Regions from separate parts of the Bradyrhizobium genosp. P genome, predicted to be linked through region 2. Evidence: riboswitches for the same ligand, from Rfam matches in the RefSeq annotation. Region 2 holds a riboswitch; the other holds the start of a gene.
What was found. A riboswitch is a leader RNA that binds a small molecule or an ion and turns the genes downstream of it on or off. The one in region 2 is predicted to bind glycine.
Positions count from the first base shown of each region.

Region 1: it holds a riboswitch for glycine, as region 2 does, so the genes downstream of both, gcvT (glycine cleavage system aminomethyltransferase GcvT) here and ACP2YO_RS17885 (D-amino acid dehydrogenase) in region 2, are expected to answer to the same signal.

Region 1 covers NZ_CP188195.1:3,556,741-3,566,363, reverse strand. Annotated here, with positions in the region: gene ACP2YO_RS17225 (alpha/beta hydrolase family protein) at 1-1,518, shown strand, start outside; gene ACP2YO_RS17220 (NADP-dependent isocitrate dehydrogenase) at 1,643-2,857, shown strand; gene ACP2YO_RS17215 (DUF3455 domain-containing protein) at 2,892-3,392, shown strand; gene alaS (alanine--tRNA ligase) at 3,410-6,082, opposite strand; glycine riboswitch at 6,284-6,373, shown strand; gene gcvT (glycine cleavage system aminomethyltransferase GcvT) at 6,516-7,661, shown strand; gene gcvH (glycine cleavage system protein GcvH) at 7,671-8,036, shown strand; gene gcvP (aminomethyl-transferring glycine dehydrogenase) at 8,047-9,623, shown strand, end outside.
Region 2 covers NZ_CP188195.1:3,687,654-3,697,276, reverse strand. Annotated here, with positions in the region: gene ACP2YO_RS17895 (ABC transporter substrate-binding protein) at 1-897, opposite strand, end outside; gene ACP2YO_RS17890 (M20/M25/M40 family metallo-hydrolase) at 1,168-2,298, shown strand; glycine riboswitch at 2,391-2,494, shown strand; glycine riboswitch at 2,498-2,612, shown strand; gene ACP2YO_RS17885 (D-amino acid dehydrogenase) at 2,679-3,986, shown strand; gene ACP2YO_RS17880 (ArgE/DapE family deacylase) at 4,201-5,499, shown strand; gene ACP2YO_RS17875 (ABC transporter permease) at 5,824-6,765, shown strand; gene ACP2YO_RS17870 (ABC transporter permease) at 6,769-7,656, shown strand; gene ACP2YO_RS17865 (ABC transporter ATP-binding protein) at 7,653-9,320, shown strand; gene ACP2YO_RS17860 (M81 family metallopeptidase) at 9,496-9,623, shown strand, end outside.

The DNA of each region.
Region 1 (9,623 bases), 130 kb from region 2:
TACATCAATTCGCGCGAGACCCAGGACGGCTTTGCGATCGAGTTCGCCCGGCGCGGCTATGTCGTGCTCGCCCTCGACCAGACCGGCCATGGCTACAGCGACCCGCCCTCCTTCGCCAACGGGTTTGGCGGTCCCGACGGCCTCGCTTATCTCCGTAGCCTCGACATCGTCGACAAGGACAATATCGGGCTCGAGGGTCACTCGATGGGCGGCTGGACCGTGCTGGCGGCAGCCGCCGCCATGCCCAACGACTACAAGTCGATGGTGCTGGAGGGCTCCTCGACCGGCAAACCGTTCGCCGCCGAGGGCACGCCGAGTTGGCCGCGCAACCTCGCTTTGGTGTTCGCCCAATACGAAGAATTCGCCACCCTGATGTGGGGCGTCGACCTCGCCCGCGACGTCACCCAAAGCCAGAAACTCTGGGCGCTGTTCGACACCAAGGGCGCGGTTGAGCCCGGCAAGATCTACGGCGATCCGGCCGCCGGCACCGCACGGGTGCTCTATGCGCCGGCGATGACCCACCCGGCCGAGCACATCTCCGATGAGGCGATCGGCTACAGCCTCGACTGGTTTGCCAGGACGCTGAAGGGCGGCACCCCGCGCCCGGCCGACGACCAGATCTGGTTCCGTAAGGAGATCGGCACCCTGATCGCGCTGATCGGCTTCGTCGCACTTGTCATCGGCACGTTCGACGGGCTGCTCGAGGCGCCGATGTTCTCCCGCCTGCGGCTGCCCGCGGTCGCCGACGGTACCATGCCGCAGCATGGGGCCGCCAAGGGCCGGCGCTGGACCGCGGCCTTGATCCTGTCTGCGTTCATCCCGGCGCTGACCTATTACCCGGCGTTTGCACTGGGCGGCGCGTTCGTGACGCCGTCGGCGTTCCTGCCCCAGGGCATCACCAACCAGATCCTGGTCTGGGCCATCATCAACGGCCTGATCACGCTCGCCCTGATGGGCTTCGCCCCGAAGCGCGCCAGCCGGGCCGGCCTGATCGGACAATCTGTCATGATCGCGGTGGCGTCGGTTGCGGTCGGCTATGCGGCGCTGCGGCTTTGCGATCTGGCCTTCAAGATCGACTTCCGGTTCTGGATCGTCGCCTTGAAGTTGATGAGCGCGAAGCAATTCCTCATCTTCCTGATCTATCTGATTCCGTTCACGGCGTTTTTCGTCGTGGCGCTGCACGTGCTGCACCGGAATTTCTCGACCCTCGGCGCCCCGCGCGGCGCGCTCTATCTCACGAACATCCTGGCGCTGACGCTCGGCTTCATCGTGCTGCTGGTGCTGCAATACGGCCTGCTGTGGCTAACCGGAAAACTGTTCAACCCGCTCTCGGACCCCGGCTTCGTGCCGCTGTCGACCATCGTCGCCATCCAGTTCGTCCCGCTGCTGGCAATCGTCGCCGTGATCGCGACCTTCACCTGGCGGCGGACCGGCTCGAGCCTGCCGGGCGCCCTGATCGCGGGCTTATTCGTGACCTGGTATGTCGTGGCGGGGACGGCGACGCAGGCGGCGTTTTAGGTGAAAAGATGGGCTGAAACTGCATAACCGCTCCGCTTCCGCCCGCCCCCGGGCGGTGCTATAGCGCAGGCGTATCCCATCCCCGCCGTCAAAAGCGTGCCGTTCCCAAGAGGGCCTCCCCGTCATGGCAAAAATCAAGGTTTCCAATCCCGTCGTCGAACTCGATGGCGACGAGATGACCCGGATCATCTGGCAGTACATCAAGGACAAGCTGATCAACCCGTTCCTGGATGTCGAACTGCTCTATTTCGACCTCGGGATGGAATACCGCGACGCCACCAATGACCAGGTGACCATCGACGCCGCCGAAGCCATCAAGAAGGTCGGCGTCGGCGTGAAGTGCGCCACCATCACCCCCGACGAAGCCCGGGTGAAGGAATTCGGCCTGAAGCAGATGTGGAAGTCGCCGAACGGCACCATCCGCAACATCCTCGGCGGCTGCATCTTCCGCGAACCGATCATCTGCAAGAACGTGCCGCGCCTGGTTCCCGGCTGGTCCAAGCCGATCATCATCGGCCGCCACGCCTTCGGCGACCAGTACCGCGCCACCGACATCAAATTCCCCGGCAAAGGCGTCTTGACGATGAAGTTCGTCGGCGAGGACGGCGCCGTGATCGAGCGGGAAGTGTTCAAGGCGAACGGCGCCGGCGTCGCGATGCAAATGTACAATCTCGACGACTCCATCATCGACTTCGCGCGCGCCTCGTTCAACTACGGCTTGATGCGCAACTATCCGGTCTACCTGTCGACCAAGAACACCATCCTCAAGATCTATGACGGCCGCTTCAAGGACATCTTCCAGGACGTCTTCGAGCGCGAGTTCAAGAAGGACTTCGACGCCAAGGGCCTGACCTACGAGCACCGCCTGATCGACGACATGGTGGCCTCCGCCCTGAAGTGGTCCGGCGGCTATGTCTGGGCCTGCAAGAACTATGACGGCGACGTGCAGTCCGACACCGTGGCCCAGGGCTACGGCTCGCTCGGCCTGATGACCTCGGTGTTGCTGACCCCCGACGGCAAGACGGTGGAAGCCGAAGCCGCCCACGGCACGGTGACCCGCCATTACCGCGAACACCAGAAGGGCAAGGAGACCTCGACCAACTCGATCGCGTCGATCTTTGCCTGGACCCGCGGCCTCGCCCACCGCGCCAAGCTCGACAACAACGCCGAGTTGGCCAAGTTCGCCGCCACGCTCGAGAAGGTCTGCGTCGACACCGTCGAGGACGGCTACATGACCAAGGACCTCGCGCTCCTGGTCGGCGCCGACCAGCGCTGGCTCTCCACCACCGGCTTCCTTGACAAGGTCGCCGAGAACCTGACGAAGGCGATGGCGGCCTAAGCCGCCGTTACCGACCGCAACAGCGAGCGTGACCATGATCTTTCTCAGAAACGTAACGCTCGCAGCCTTGTTGCTGACCGGGTCGGCGGCGCTTGCCGCCGATCCCCTCCCCGGCGCCATCGTGGCGTCAGGTGAGACCGTCATCCTCACGGTCCGCGGCGAGGGCGCGCAGATCTATGAGTGCAAGCCGGTCACCGACGGCAAACTCGCCTGGTCGTTCCGCGAGCCGATCGCGACCCTGATCGCCGACGGCAAGACGGTCGGACGGCATTATGCGGGCCCGAACTGGGAAGACGCCGACGGCAGCGCCGTGACCGGCCGCGTCACCGGCAACGCGCCGGGCGCCGCCGCGTCGGACATTCCCTGGCTGAAGCTCGAAGTGATCTCCCACCGCGGCAATGGCGTGCTGTCAGCCGCCGCCACCGTGCAGCGGATCAACACGTCAGGCGGCCAGATCGACGGCGCCTGCGACAAGGCCGGCACCCTGAAGAGCGCGCCCTACTCGGCGGATTACGTGTTCCTGCGCAAGGGTTGAGGCGGAATGGCGGGAGCTTAGGCGCCGGCCATCGCCTGCTCGATCGCCGACAATGCGGCATCTGCCTTGGCCCCGTCGGGTCCGCCGGCTTGCGCCATGTCGGGACGGCCGCCGCCGCCCTTGCCGCCGAGCGCTTCCGAGCCCTTGCGGACCAATTCGACCGCGTTGAAACGCGAGGTGAGATCGGCGGTGACGCCAACCACGAGGCCGGCCTTGCCGTCCTCGGTGACGCCGACGATCGCGACCACGCCGGAGCCGATCTGCTTCTTGCCGTCGTCGACCAGGCTCTTGAGGTCCTTGGTCTCGACGCCCTCGACCGCGCGTGCCAGCAGCTTGACGTTGCCGACCTCGCGGACACCTGAGGCCGCGCCGTTCGACGCGCCGCCACCGCCCATCGCGAGCTTCTTGCGGGCGTCGGACAGGTCGCGCTCGAGCTTCTTGCGCTCCTCCATCAATGCGGAGATCCGCGCCGGCACATCCTCGACCGTGGTGCGCAGCTCGGCTGCCGCGGTCTTGGCCAATGCCATCGTGTCGTTGGCGTGCTTGCGCGCATGGCGTCCGGTCAGCGCCTCGATGCGGCGCACGCCCGAAGCCACCGCGCTCTCGCCGGTCACCGAGATCAGGCCGATGTCGCCGGTGCGGCGCACATGGGTGCCGCCGCAGAGTTCGACCGACCAGCCGAGTGCGTTCTGGCCGTGCTCGCGGGCAGACTTGCCCATCGAGACCACGCGGACCTCGTCGCCATACTTCTCGCCGAACAGCGCACGCGCGCCAGCCTCACGGGCGTCGTCGACCCCCATGATGCGGGTAGTGACCTCGTCATTGTCCAGCACAACGTCGTTGGCGATGTCCTCGACGCGAGCGAGCTCTTCCGGCGTGATCGGCTTCGGATGCACGAAGTCGAAGCGCAGCCGGTCGGGTGCGACCAGCGAGCCACGCTGCGCGATGTGATCGCCGAGCACCTGGCGCAACGCCTCGTGCAGCAGATGCGTCGCCGAGTGGTTGGCGCGGATCGACGAACGCCTGCCGTGATCGACCACGAGCAGCAGTGCGGTGCCGATCTTCAGCGCCCCCTGCTCCACGGTACCGACGTGCACGAAAAGATCGCCGACCTTCTTCTGCGTTTCGGTGACGCGGAACCTGACACCCTCGCCGGTCAGCATACCGGTGTCGCCGACCTGGCCGCCGGACTCCGCGTAGAACGGCGTCTGATTGAGCACGATCATTCCGGTTTCTCCGGCCTTGAGGCCCTCGACCTCGGTGCCGTCCTTGACCAGCGCCGTCACCGCGCCTTCCGCGCTTTCGGTCTCGTAGCCCAGGAATTCGGTCGCGCCGAGCTTCTCGCGCAGCGGAAACCAGATCGCTTCGGTCGCTGCGTCTCCAGAGCCTGCCCAGGACGCACGCGCCTTCTCGCGCTGCCGGTTCATCGCATCGGTGAACGACGCCTGGTCGACGCTGATGCCGCGCGACTTCAGCGCGTCCTGCGTCAGATCGAGCGGAAAGCCATAGGTGTCGTACAGCGTGAAGGCGGTGTCGCCGTCGAACATGTCGCCCTTTTTCAAGGAGGCGCTCTTCTCGTCGAGGATCGACAGGCCGCGCTCCAGCGTCTTGCGGAATCGGGTCTCTTCCAGCCGAAGCGTCTCCTCGATCAGATTCTCCGCACGCACCAGATCCGGGTAGGCCTGCCCCATCTCGCGGACCAGCGCCCAGACCAGACGATGCATCAGCGGGTCGTGCGCGCCGAGCAGCTGCGCATGGCGCATGGCGCGGCGCATGATCCGGCGCAGCACATAGCCGCGGCCTTCGTTCGACGGCAGCACGCCATCGGCGACGAGGAAGGCCGACGAACGCAGATGGTCCGCGATGACCCGGAACGACGCGACGGTCTGCTCGGTCGGTCCGTGCCCGAGAGCAGACGCAGTGGCGTCGATCAAATGACGGAACAGATCGGTCTCGAACACGCTGTCGACGCCCTGCAGGATGGAGGCCATGCGCTCCAGCCCCAGGCCGGTGTCGATCGAGGGGCGCGGCAGCGGCACGCGCTCCTCCTTCGTCACCTGATCGAACTGCATGAAGACCAGGTTCCAGAATTCGAGGAAGCGATCGCCATCCTCCTCCGGGCTGCCCGGAGGTCCGCCCCAGATGTGCTCGCCGCGGTCGATGAAGATCTCCGAGCACGGACCGCACGGGCCGGTATCGCCCGCCGCCCAGAAATTGTCCGAGGTCGCGATGCGGATGATGCGGTCGTCTGGGAAGCCGGCGATTTTCTTCCAGTAGCCCGCGGCCTCATCGTCGTTGTGGTAGATCGTGACGAGCAGCTTGTCCTTGTTCAGTCCGAATTCCTTGGTGACCAGATTCCAGGCGAGCTCGATCGCGCGCTCCTTGAAGTAGTCGCCGAACGAGAAGTTGCCGAGCATCTCGAAGAAGGTGAGATGGCGCGCGGTGTAGCCGACATTGTCGAGGTCGTTGTGCTTGCCACCGGCACGCACGCATTTTTGCGCGGTGGTGGCGCGCTGATAGGGACGCTTCTCGACACCGGTGAAGACGTTCTTGAACTGCACCATGCCGGCCGCGGTGAACATCAGGGTCGGGTCGTTGCGCGGCACCAGCGGCGACGACGCCACGATCTCGTGGTCGTTCTCCTTGAAATAGTTCAGAAAGGTCGACCTGATGTCGTTGACGCTGCTCATGTTCATCCAATCGGGAAAATGGGCCGGATCAGGCGCAAACAGCGTCATTTTCCGGCCGAACGCTTTTAGACATTGCAGGCCTTGGTGTCCAGAAACTGTGCAGGCGGATCATAGGCTTGCCGCAACAGCACAAAGCCCGTTGATAGCAGCCAGAGCCGCGTTGACAGCCTTGGCGCCGCCGTGTTTCTTTCCTACCTGTTGTTAAGTCACGTCGGGAGAGACCGGCCTTGCGCCGGCGCCGAAGGAGCAACCGCCCCGGAAACTCTCAGGCAAACGGACCGCGTGACGTCTGACATCTGGAAAGAGGCGCTGGAGGGTTTTGCCCTGCTGCGTCCGCCGACGGGATAATACTCTCAGGCACAGCGACAGATGGGGCTTTCTGCAGGTTTCTCAAGGGGAAATAGGTCCCCCGTGGAACCGCGAGGGCTCCGTGATGCTTGCACGCGACAATTCCCCGCTCAAACAGACCCCGTTGCACGCGCTGCATGTAGCCCGCGGGGCCAGGATGGTGCCGTTCGCCGGCTATGACATGCCGGTGCAATACCCCGCCGGCGTCATGAAGGAGCACCTGCACACCCGCAGCCATGCGGGCCTGTTCGATGTCTCCCATATGGGCCAGCTCGCGCTGCGACCGAAATCCAGCAAGGTCGCGGACGCGGCGCTGGCGCTGGAAAGACTGGTGCCGCAGGACATTCTCGGCATCGCGCCGGGACGGCAGCGCTACGCGCAATTCACCAACGATGACGGCGGCCTGCTCGACGACCTGATGGTCGCGAATTTCGGCGATCACCTGTTCCTGGTGGTCAACGCCGCCTGCAAGGCCGAGGATGAGGCGCATCTCCGTGCGCATCTCTCCGACACCTGCGAGATCGTGTCGCTGCCCGACCGCGCACTGATCGCGTTGCAGGGACCGAAGGCCGAATCCGCGCTGGCGAAACTTTGTGCAGATGTCGGTTCGATGAAATTCATGGACACAGGCCCGCGCCGCGTCGGTGACATCGATTGTTTCGTCTCACGCTCCGGCTATACCGGCGAAGACGGCTTTGAGATTTCCGTTCCGGCCGACAACGCCGAGGCGCTGGCCACCGCACTGCTGGACAACCCCGACGTGCTGCCGATCGGCCTCGGCGCACGCGACAGCCTCCGGCTCGAGGCCGGGCTTTGCCTTTATGGCCACGACATCGACACCACGACGACGCCGGTCGAGGGGGCACTGGAATGGTCGGTGCAGAAAGTCCGCCGCAGCGGCGGCGCCCGTGCCGGCGGATTTCCGGGAGCCGACAAGATCCTCGCGCAGTTCGCGCAAGGCGCATCCCGCCGCCGCGTTGGCTTAAGGCCGGACGGTCGCGCGCCGGTGCGCGAAGCTGCCGCGCTGTTTGCCGATGCCGCCGCGACCGAACAGATCGGCAAGGTGACGTCGGGCGGCTTCGGTCCGAGCCTCAATGCCCCTGTTGCGATGGGCTATCTGCCGATTTCCCTTTCTGCCGCCGGCACCACGGTTTTCGCCGAAGTGCGCGGCCAGCGGTTGCCGCTCACGGTCGCCGCCACGCCCTTCGTCCCCAACACCTACAAACGCTAGAGGACAACAATGACGACGCTGTACACGTCCGACCACGAATGGCTCCACATCGAGGGCGATGTCGCCACCATCGGCATCACCGACTATGCGCAATCGCAGCTCGGCGACGTCGTGTTCGTTGAACTGCCCAAGGTCGGCCGCAGCCTGAAGAAGGCCGAGGCTGCCGCCGTCGTCGAGTCCGTCAAGGCTGCCTCCGACGTCTATGCGCCGATCACCGGCGAGGTGCTCGAGGTCAATGAGGCGCTCGTCGCCGAGCCTGCGCTGGTCAATTCCGACGCGGGCGGCAAGGCCTGGTTCTTCAAGCTGAAGATATCGGACAAGAGCGAACTCGGTGGCCTGATGGACGAGGCCGCCTACGCAGCGCACATCGCGTAAGGATCATCCCATGAACGCGCCCTTCAAGCCGACCAACGACGCCGCCACCGATTTCGTCCGCCGCCACATCGGCCCCTCGCCGCGCGATGTCAACGCGATGCTGGAGACGGTCGGCGCCGCGAGCCTGCAAACGCTGATGAGCGAGACGCTGCCGTCCTCGATCCGGCAACAGGCGCCGCTTGATCTCGGCCGTGCGCTGAGCGAAACCGAGGCGCTCGCGCATATGGGCGAGCTCGCCGCGCAGAACCAGGTGTTCACCTCGCTGATCGGCCAGGGCTATTCCGGCACCATCCTGCCCGCGGTAATTCAGCGTAACATCCTGGAAAATCCGGCCTGGTACACGGCCTATACGCCGTATCAGCCGGAGATCAGCCAGGGCCGGCTGGAAGCGCTGTTCAACTTCCAGACCATGATCTGCGACCTCACCGGGCTCGATGTCGCCAACGCCTCGCTGCTCGACGAGGCGACCGCAGCGGCGGAGGCGATGGCGCTCGCCGAGCGGCACTCGCAGGTGAAGGCGAAGGCGTTCTTCGTCGACAAGGAAGTCCATCCGCAGACGCTCGCGGTGATGCGCACCCGCGCCGCGCCCTTGGGCTGGGCGCTGATCGTGGGCGATCCCCTGACCGAGCTCGACAAGACCGATGTGGTCGGCGCGCTGCTGCAATATCCGGGTACGACGGGCGCGGTGCGCGACCTGCGGCCCGCCATCGCATCGTTGCGCGCGAAGGGCGCGCTGGCGATCGTCGCAGCAGATTTGCTGGCGCTGACCCTGATCACCTCACCCGGCGAACTCGGCGCCGACATCGCGGTCGGCTCGGCGCAGCGCTTCGGCGTGCCGATGGGCTATGGCGGTCCGCACGCCGCCTACATGGCGGTGCGCGACACGCTGAAGCGCTGGCTGCCCGGCCGGCTTGTCGGCCTGTCGGTGGATTCGCGCGGCGCGCCGGCCTACCGGCTGGCGCTGCAGACCCGCGAGCAGCACATCCGCCGCGAAAAGGCGACCTCCAACATCTGCACCGCACAGGTGCTGCTCGCCGTGATCGCCTCGATGTATGCGGTCTATCACGGCCCCGAAGGCCTGACCCATATCGCGCGCAGCGTGCATCGCCGCGCCGCCGTGCTGGCGGCTGGCCTGCGCAAGCTCGGCTTTACGCCCGATAGCGAGGCGTTCTTCGACACCGTGACCGTTGAGGTCGGCGCCAGGCAGAGCGAATTCGTCACCCGCGCTTTTGCCGAGCAGATCAACCTGCGGATCGGCGCGACCACGCTCGGCATCGCCATCGACGAGACGACGACGCCCCAGACCATCGAAGCGGTGTGGCGCATCTTCGGCGGCAAGCTCGCTTATGCCGAGATCGAGGCCACCACGCGCGACGCGCTGCCGAAGGAGCTGAAGCGCACCAGCGCCTTCCTCACCCATCCGGTGTTCAACACCCATCGCTCCGAGACCGAGCTGTTGCGCTACATGCGCAAGCTCAGCGATCGCGACCTCGCGCTCGACCGTGCGATGATCCCGCTCGGCTCCTGCACGATGAAGCTGAACGCCACCACAGAGATGATCCCGCTGACCTGGCCGGAATTCGGCAA
Region 2 (9,623 bases):
GACGTTATCAAAAGGTGGCTGGAGAAAGTTCATGCGCCCGAGCGTCTGGAGACCGAGCTTGTTCAGCGTCTCGACCTTGAGGTCCGGGTTGCCTTCCAGCACCGGCAAAATGTCGTAAGACGGCGCTTCCATGAAATCGATATCGCCGGATTGCAGCGCGTTGACCGCGGTCTGCGCGTCCGGCATCGTGATCCATTCGACGCGATCGACCTTCACCACCTTGCCGCCAGAGGTCCAGCTCGGCGGCTCCTTGCGCGGCACGTAATCGGTGTTCTTCTCAAACACCGCCTTCACGCCGGGCTGGAATTCTCCGGGCACGAACTTGAAGGGACCGGATCCGATCAACTCCGGAAGCGGCTTGTCGGGCGGCGAGTCAGCCAGGCGCTTCGGCATCATGAAGGGCACGAAGGACGACGGTTTTCCGATCGATTCCAGGACCAGTCCGTAGGGCTCTTTCAGCTTCAGCACGATCGTCTTGGCGTCGGGAGCGTCCAGGCTCGCGGTGAAATCCATCAGCTTCTGGCCCATGCCGTCGGCCTTGCCCCAGCGCTTCAGCGACGCCACGCAATCGTCCGCCGTGACCGGTGTGCCGTCGTGCCACTTCAGGCCGTCGCGCAGCGTGAAAGTATAGGTGAGCTTGTCGTCGGACACCTTCCATTCCGCCATCTGCGGCTGGATCTTGAAGTTGGCGTCCTCGGCCAACAGCGTGTCGAAGATCATGTAGCCGAAATCGCGCACGATGTAGGCGGTCGTCATCATCCCGGGAGTACGCAGATCAGCGTGCATCACCGCGGTGATGGTCTTGCCCGCTGCCATGGCCTGCGGCGCAAACGACAGCGCGAGCGCCGACAACGCCGCCGCTATCGTGCGATGCTTCCAACGCGACTTCTGGAACATTCGATTCTCTCCTGAGGTGAAACTGGTCAAAGCCGGCTTATTCGTTATGCAAGCAGTTCGTTATTTAGGCGGACTAACATGCTGTGCGGCTTGTGAAATCAAGACTTGTGGATTCAAGACTTGCATCAAGCATGATGCGCGTCAATCCGGTTTTGGTCGGGATCGGACGCATACAAATGAATGAGACGGCGCGACGTATTTGACTTTACAAAATCGCCGCCGCCGACTTTCGTAGCGCACGCGATGCCAACGAACCAAGAGAGAAAATCCATGAACCCAGCCAATCTTCCCTTTGATTCCGAAACGATGCTGCAGGGTCTGCGCGGCTGGGTGGAATGCGAAAGTCCGACCTGGGATGCGGGAGCGGTTGAGCGCATGCTCGACCTCGCCGCGCGCGAGATGGCGATCATGGGCGCGACCATCGAACGCATCGCAGGCCGGCAGGGTTTTGCCGGCTGCGTTCGCGCCCGCTTTCCGCATCCGAGGCAAGGCCAGCCCGGAATCCTGATCGCCGGACACCTCGACACCGTGCATCCGGTCGGCACCATCGAGAAGCTCTCATGGCGGCGCGAGGGCAACAAATGTTTCGGCCCCGGCATCTTCGACATGAAGGGCGGCAACTATCTGTCGCTCGAGGCCATACGGCAACTGGCGCGCGCCTCCTTCATGACGCCGCTGCCGATCACCGTGCTGTTCACGCCCGATGAAGAGGTCGGCACGCCGTCGACCCGCGACATCATCGAGGCGGAAGCCGCGCGCAACAAATATGTGCTGGTGCCGGAGCCGGGCCGACCGAACAACGGCGTCGTCACCGGACGCTACGCGATCGCGCGCTTCAATCTCGAAGCGACCGGCAAGCCGAGCCATGCCGGCGCGACGCTGTCCTCCGGACGCTCCGCGATCCGCGAGATGGCCCGGCAGATCGTCGCCATCGACGGCATGACCACCGAGGACTGCACCTTCTCAGTCGGCATCGTGCATGGCGGCCAATGGGTCAATTGCGTTGCCACAACCTGCACCGGCGAAGCCCTCAGCATGGCCAAGCGCCAGGCCGATCTCGATCGTGGTGTTGAACGGATGCTGGCGCTGTCGGGCACCGCCAACGACGTGACGTTTAAGGTGACGCGCGGCGTCACCCGCCCGGTCTGGGAGCCGAACGCCGGCACCATGGCGCTCTATGAAAAAGCCAAGGGTCTCGCCAGGGAGATGGGCCTCGATTTGCCGCATGGCAGCGCCGGCGGCGGCTCCGACGGCAATTTCACCGGCGCGATGGGCATCCCCACCCTCGACGGGCTCGGCGTTCGCGGCGCCGATGCGCATACGCTCAATGAACATATCGAGGTTGACAGCCTTGCCGAGCGCGGCCGCCTGATGGCGGCACTGCTGGCGACGCTGGAGTGAGATCAATTTGCACTGCACAATGCGTCGGCACAGCCGGACCGAAATTTAGCCTTGTCCAGTTTTAAGGCTTCGCCTAGGGTCCGGCCGTCCAACGCGACGATGCGGGAGAGATCGCAGCGAATGCGCAAGCGTTCGCTTCGGCGCCGACGGAGCAACCGCCCCGGAAACTCTCAGGCAAAAGGACGGTATCGTCAGGACGATCTGGAGAGAGACGACATGGCCATACATCATGGGCCGTGACGTCCACCGAAGGGGATAGTCCGCAGCCGGGCCTCGGCCCAATGCGGATCAAGCTCTCAGGTACCGTGACAGATGGGGCGCCGCCACCGGTTTTTTCCGGCGGTTCGGCGACTCTCACACACGGGAACCAAGAGACCATCATGCCTCACATTGCCATTATTGGCGCCGGTATCACCGGCGTGACGACTGCCTATGCCCTGCTCGAACGCGGCTACCAGGTGACTGTCCTCGACAGGCATCGCTACGCGGGGATGGAGACCTCGTTCGCCAACGGCGGACAACTCTCCGCCAGCAATGCCGAAGTCTGGAACAGCGCCGCGACCATCCTCAAGGGGCTGCGCTGGATGCTCAGAAGCGACGCGCCGCTGCTGATGAATCCGAAGCCGAGCTGGCACAAATATTCCTGGATGGGTGAGTTTGTCGGCAGCATCGGCCGCTATCGCGCCAACACCATCGCAACGACGCGGCTCGCCATCGAAGCGCGGCGGCATTTGTTTGCCATCGCCGAGCGCGAGAAGATCACCTTCGATCTCGAGCGCCGCGGTATCCTCCATATCTGTCATGACAAGGCCGGCTTCGACGCAGGCCTGCGTGTCAACGCGCTGCTTCAGCAAGGCGGCCTCGACCGCCGGCCTGTGACGCCGGACGAAATCCGTATCATCGAACCCGCGCTGCAATCGGCCTGCTATGGCGGCTTCTTCACGCCGTCGGATGCAACCGGCGATATCCACAAATTCACTCGTGGATTGGCCGACGCCTGCGTCCGCCGCGGCGCGACCTTCGTCCATGAAGCCGACGTCGATGCGATATCCCGCACCGGCGAGGGCTTCCACATCGGCTGGAATGATACGGCATCGCAGGACGCCGCGGCGCCGACACGACAAGACCTGCAGGCGGACGGCATCGTCATCTGCGCCGGTGTCGCGAGCCGCCACTTCGCCGCCATGCTCAACGAGCGCGTGAACGTCTATCCGGTGAAGGGTTATTCGATCACGGTGCAGCTCGATGCGCCGCAGAGCCAGCAGGCCGCGCCGTTCGTTAGCCTGCTCGATGAGGCCGCGAAGATCGTCACCAGCCGGCTTGGCGCCGACCGCTTCCGAGTCGCCGGCACCGCTGAGTTCAACGGCTTCAACCGCGATATACGTGCCGACCGTATCCAGCCACTTGTGGACTGGGTGCGGCATCATTTTCCCGAGGTCGACACGTCGAAGATCGTGCCATGGGCGGGCCTGCGGCCGATGATGCCGAACATGATGCCGGTCGCTCGCGCCGGACGCATTCCGGGCGTGTTCTACAACACCGGTCACGGCCATCTCGGCTGGACCCTGTCGGCCGCCACAGCACAGATGGTTGCCGAGGCGATCGACGACTGGCGCGACCTTTGCGCGCCCTCAATGGTGCCGTCGCAGGCCGATACGACCGAGACTACCCACGCAGCTTTCCTCTAATTTGCTGGTCGAAGCGAGAGAATATGAGCGTACGCGCCTGTGGCCAAGTCGGAATTCGCTGAGAACCACCGAGTGACAAGGATTAGCTTTACGATGGGAAGAAGCGAGTCATCTCAGGAGCGGACAATGCGCCTTGCGGCAGCGCGCACGCATGTCACGGCGGCCCATACCGAGGCCGGCAAGCTTCCGTATGGGGCGCAAGGAAAGGCGAGACATGACAACTGAGACGTTGACCAAGCCGGATCAGATTGCCGGCGAGCTATGTGCGGCCGTCGATCGAAACTTCGACGATCAGATCGCGTTCCTGTCACGTATGGTGCAGTTCCGCAGCTTGCGCGGACAGGAAGCCCCGCAACAGCTTTGGCTGGCCGAGCAGTTCGCAAAACGCAACTACGACGTCGATGCGTTCAGCCTTGCGGACGTCAACTTGATGAGCCACCCGAAGGCCGCACCAATGGACGGCATCGATCTTGCCGGATCGCAGCAGGTTGTCGCGACGATCGACAGCAAAGGCGGCGGGCGCAGTCTGATCTTGCAAGGTCATATCGACGTGGTGCCGGAGGGACCCGCTGACCTTTGGGACCTGCCGCCGTTCGCGGCTGAAATGCGCGACGGCTGGATGTTCGGGCGCGGTGCACAGGACATGAAAGCCGGTGTCTCGGCCATGATCTTCGCGCTCGATGCTTTCAGAGGCGCCGGCTATTCGCCGAACGGCCGCGTCCATCTGCAGACCGTTACCGAGGAGGAGAGCACAGGCAACGGCGCGCTATCGACTCTGATGCGCGGCTATCGCGCCGACGCCTGCCTCATTCCCGAACCCACCGGCCACACGCTCACGCGCGCCCAGGTCGGGGCGATCTGGTTTCGCCTGCGCGTGCGCGGCACACCGGTGCATGTCGCCTATTCCGAGAGCGGCACCAGCGCCATCCTGTCGGCGATGCATCTGGTGCGTGCGTTCCAGGACTACACCAAAACGCTCAACACAAGGGCGCTCGACAACAGCTGGTTCCGTGGCGTCAAAAATCCGATCAAGTTCAACGTCGGCATTATCAAGGGAGGCGACTGGGCAAGTTCGACCGCGGCCTGGTGCGAGCTGGATTGCCGGCTCGGCCTGCTGCCGGGCGAGACACCGCGAGAGGCGATGCGTGGCATCGAGGAATGCCTGGCCGAGGCGCACAAGGCCGACGACTTCCTGTCCGACAACCCGGCCGAACTGGTGTGGAGCGGTTTTCAGGCGGACCCGGCGGTGTGCGAGCCCGGCAGCGAAGCGGAAGCGGCTCTGTCGGCCGCCCATCAATCTGTCTTCAAGCCCCCGATGGAGGAGCGCCTGTCCACGGCCGTCAACGACACCCGCTACTATTGTGTCGACTACGGCATCCCTGCGCTTTGCTATGGCCCTTACGGCATCGGCCCACATGCGTTCAACGAACGTGTCGAGCTCGCTAGCCTTCGCAAGATAACGCAGAGCATCGCGCTGTTCGTGGCCAACTGGTGCGGAGTGGTGAGAATGTGAACGGAGCTATCGCTTCAGGTCGATGCCCCCTACACGATAAGCAATTCGAGATAGCAGCTTCAGATGAGAAGGAGGAGACGATTGAGACCCGTCAAGACGGCGCAAGCACTGACGTCACATCGCGTTCCCCGGGCTGCAAACGGCCCGAATCGCGCCTTGATGTAACGCTGCCATTGGCACAATATTTGCCTGCAAATTCATCACTTTTCGCGCTAAGCTTCAGAGCAAAGACGCAGAAGCGCACGACACAGATCACGGGGACACCATGAGTATGATGCGGCCCAGTCTTGGCTTCGCAGCGTCTGGCGAAAGGAGATAGCAACGATGCTCGGCTATCTCATTCGCCGCATCCTTGCTGCCATTCCCGTGATGGGCGTGGTGGCACTGTTTGTGTTCCTGCTGTTGCGGCTGACGCCGGGCGATCCCGCCGCGATTCTCGCCGGCGACAACGCGACGCCCGCGCAGCTCGAGCGGATCAGGACCTCGCTCGGGCTGAACGAACCGATCTATGTTCAGTTCTACACCTGGATTGGCAAACTGCTGCACGGTGATCTCGGCGTCTCGCTGATCTCCAACGTGCCGGTGCTGAAGATGATCGGCCAGCGCGTCGAGCCGTCGATCTCGGTCGCCCTGACCACCCTCGTGCTGTCGATCCTGGTCGCCGTGCCGCTCGGCGTAATTGCGGCATGGAAGCATGGCACATGGATCGACCGCTGCGTGATGGGTCTGTCCGTGCTCGGCTTCTCCGTGCCGGTGTTCGTGATCGGCTACGTGCTGATCCAGGTGTTTGCAATCGATCTGCGCTGGGTTCCGGTGCAAGGCTTCAAGAGCATCACGGCCGGCTTCGGCCCGTTCTTCGAGCGCATCATTCTGCCGACCTGCACCCTCGCCTTCATCTACGTCGCGCTGATCGCACGCATGACGCGCGCCTCGATGCTCGACGTGCTGGGCGAGGATTACGTGCGCACCGCCCGCGCCAAGGGGATCGGCGAGACCGGCGTGCTGCTGCGCCATGCGCTGCGCAACGCCGCGGTGCCCGTGATCACCGTGATTGGCTCCGGCTTCGCGCTGCTGATATCAGGCGTCGTCGTCACCGAGAGCGTGTTCAACCTGCCCGGCATCGGCCGCCTCACCGTCGATGCGGTGCTGGCGCGTGATTACCCGGTGATCCAGGCGATGATCCTGCTGACGTCAGGCATCTATGTCGGGGTCAACCTGCTGATCGACCTCTCCTACATCCTGCTCGATCCTCGTATCCGGTACTGAGCAATGGCGATCGAAACCCTCCCCGAGTCCTCGATTCCGATCACCCGACCGTTCCGGCTGAGGTTCGGCTTCCTCACGGCGACGCCGATCATCGCGGTCGCGACGATCTGCCTCACGCTCATCATCCTGATGGCGATCTTCGCGCCGCTGCTGGCCCCGCACGATCCGCTGCTGCTGGTGCCGGCGCAACGGCTGAAACCGTCAAGCTCGCAATTCCTGCTCGGCACCGACGGCTACGGCCGCGACGTGCTGTCGCGCATCATCTACGGCGCGCGGATTTCGCTCCTGATCGGAATCGGCAGCGCGGTCTGCGCGGTCGGCTTCGGACTCCTGATCGGCCTTGTCTCTGGATTTTTCAGATGGGTCGATGCCGTATTGATGCGGGTGATGGACGGCTTGATGGCGATCCCCGCCATCCTGCTCGCGATCGCCGTGGTGTCGCTGTCGGGCGCCAGCATCTGGACCGTGATGATTGCGATCATGATCCCCGAAATCCCGCGTGTGGCACGGCTGGTGCGCTCGGTGGTGCTGACCGCGCGCGAGGAGCCCTATGTGGAGGCCGCGATCTCGGTCGGCTCCAGCCTGCCCAAGATCATGTGGCGCCATCTGATGCCGAACACGATCGCTCCGTTGATCGTGCAAGGCACCTATGTCTGCGCGTCTGCGATCCTCACCGAGGCGATCCTGTCGTTCCTCGGCGCCGGCATCTCGCCGGAAACGCCGACCTGGGGCAACATCATGGCCGAAGGCCGCGCCTATTTTCAGATCAAGCCGTCGCTGATCTTCTGGCCCGGCCTTCTACTCTCGATCGCCATCCTCAGCATCAACCTGATCGGCGACGCCGCCCGCGACGCGCTCGATCCCCGCATGAAACAGCGTGAGGGCAAGTGACCGCAGCCAATCCGACCACCAACGTCGTCCTCGACATCAACAATCTCGTCGTCAGTCTCGGCAACAGGGCAGGCAGTCCCCGCATCATCGACGACCTCTCGGTGCAGGTGCACGAAGGCGAAACGCTGTGCCTCGTCGGCGAAAGCGGCTCGGGCAAATCCGTGACCTCGTTGACGGTGATGGGCCTGTTGCAGAAGGGCACGCTGGTTCCCTCCGGCGGCAGCGTCAAGCTGGTCGGCGAGGAACTGCTAGGGGCCACCGACCGGCGGCTGCGCCAGTTGCGCGCCACGCGGATGGCGATGATCTTTCAGGAGCCGATGACCGCGCTCAATCCGGTGGTGCCGGTTGGCCGCCAGATCGACGAGGTGCTGCGCACCCACACCGATCTCGATGCCCGTACGCGGCGGCAGAAGATCCTGGTCATGATGGAACATGTGCGGCTGCCGGACGTGGCGCGCATCTTCTCCTCCTTCCCTCATCGCCTCTCGGGCGGGCAGCGCCAGCGCATCATGATCGCGATGGCGCTGGTGCTCGAGCCAAAGCTCCTGATCGCGGACGAGCCGACCACGGCGCTCGACGTAACCACGCAGAAACAGATTCTCGCCTTGATCCGTGACCTGCAGCGCGACCACGGCACTGCCGTGCTCTTCATCACCCACGACATGGGCGTGGTCGCCGAAATCGCCGACCGGGTCGCGGTAATGCGGCATGGCCGGCTGGTCGAGACCGGCAAGCTCGACGATATCTTGCGCTCGCCCAAGATGGACTACACCCGCAATTTGTTGTCGGCGGTGCCGAGCCTCGTGCCACGCGCGCCACGGGAGGCGACGACCGAGCCGGTGGTGCTGGAGGCCAACGAGCTCGGCAAGGTCTACCGGGAACGATCCCTGTTCGGCAAATCCCGCGAGGTCGCCGCCGCGCAGAACGTCACCCTCACCTTGCGCAAGGGCCGCACCCTCGGCATCGTCGGCGAAAGCGGCTCCGGCAAATCGACGGTGGCGCGCTGCATCGTCCGCCTGATCGACCCGACCTCCGGCGGCGTGCGCCTGGCCGGCCGCGAGATCTCCGAATTGTCGCGGCGGCTGCTGCAGCCGCATCGCAAGAAGATCCAGATCATCTTCCAGGATCCTTACCGCTCCCTCAATCCCCGCGTCACGGTCGGCGAAAGCATCGCGGAAGGCCCGATCAATTACGGCACACCGCGCAAGGACGCGCTTAGCCGGGCGCGCGAGCTGCTCGAACTGGTCCACCTGCCGCCCGACGCCATCTCGCGTTTTCCGCACCAATTCTCCGGCGGCCAGCGCCAGCGCATCGCGATCGCACGCGCACTGGCGCTCGATCCGGACGTGCTGGTGGCGGACGAAGCGGTGTCCGCGCTCGACGTGTCGGTACAGGCGCAGGTGCTGGACCTGCTCGACGAAATCCAGAAGCGGCTCGGCATCGCGCTCTTGTTCATCACGCATGATCTGCGCGTCGCGGCACAGATCTGTGACGATGTCGTGGTGATGCAGCATGGCCGCGTCGTGGAACAGGGACCGGCAGCCGAAGTGCTGACCAATCCGCAGCAGGCCTACACCCGCGCCTTGCTCGACGCCGCCCCCGGCCGCGGCTGGGACTTTGCGAATTTCCGCCCGGTTTCGGAAGGCGTCGTAGCAACCGCGTAATCCTTTAGCCTTAGGTCATTCGAAGGTTGCGCCATTCGAAGCCTTGGGCCATTCGAAGCCTTGGGCCATTCGTTACGCCCATGCGGCATGCAAATCCGGAAGTGCTCGATGGCTTGCGCTTGGCGCGACGACACGCTTAACGTCGCCCGCTAAGAAACACGTCGAGACCCACTTGATGACCCGCATCGCTGTTGGCGGCTTCCTGCACGAGACCAATACCTTCGCGCCGACGAAGGCGACCTATGACGACTTCGTGCATGGCGGCGGCTGGCCATCGATGTCGCATGGCGCCGGCGTGCTGAA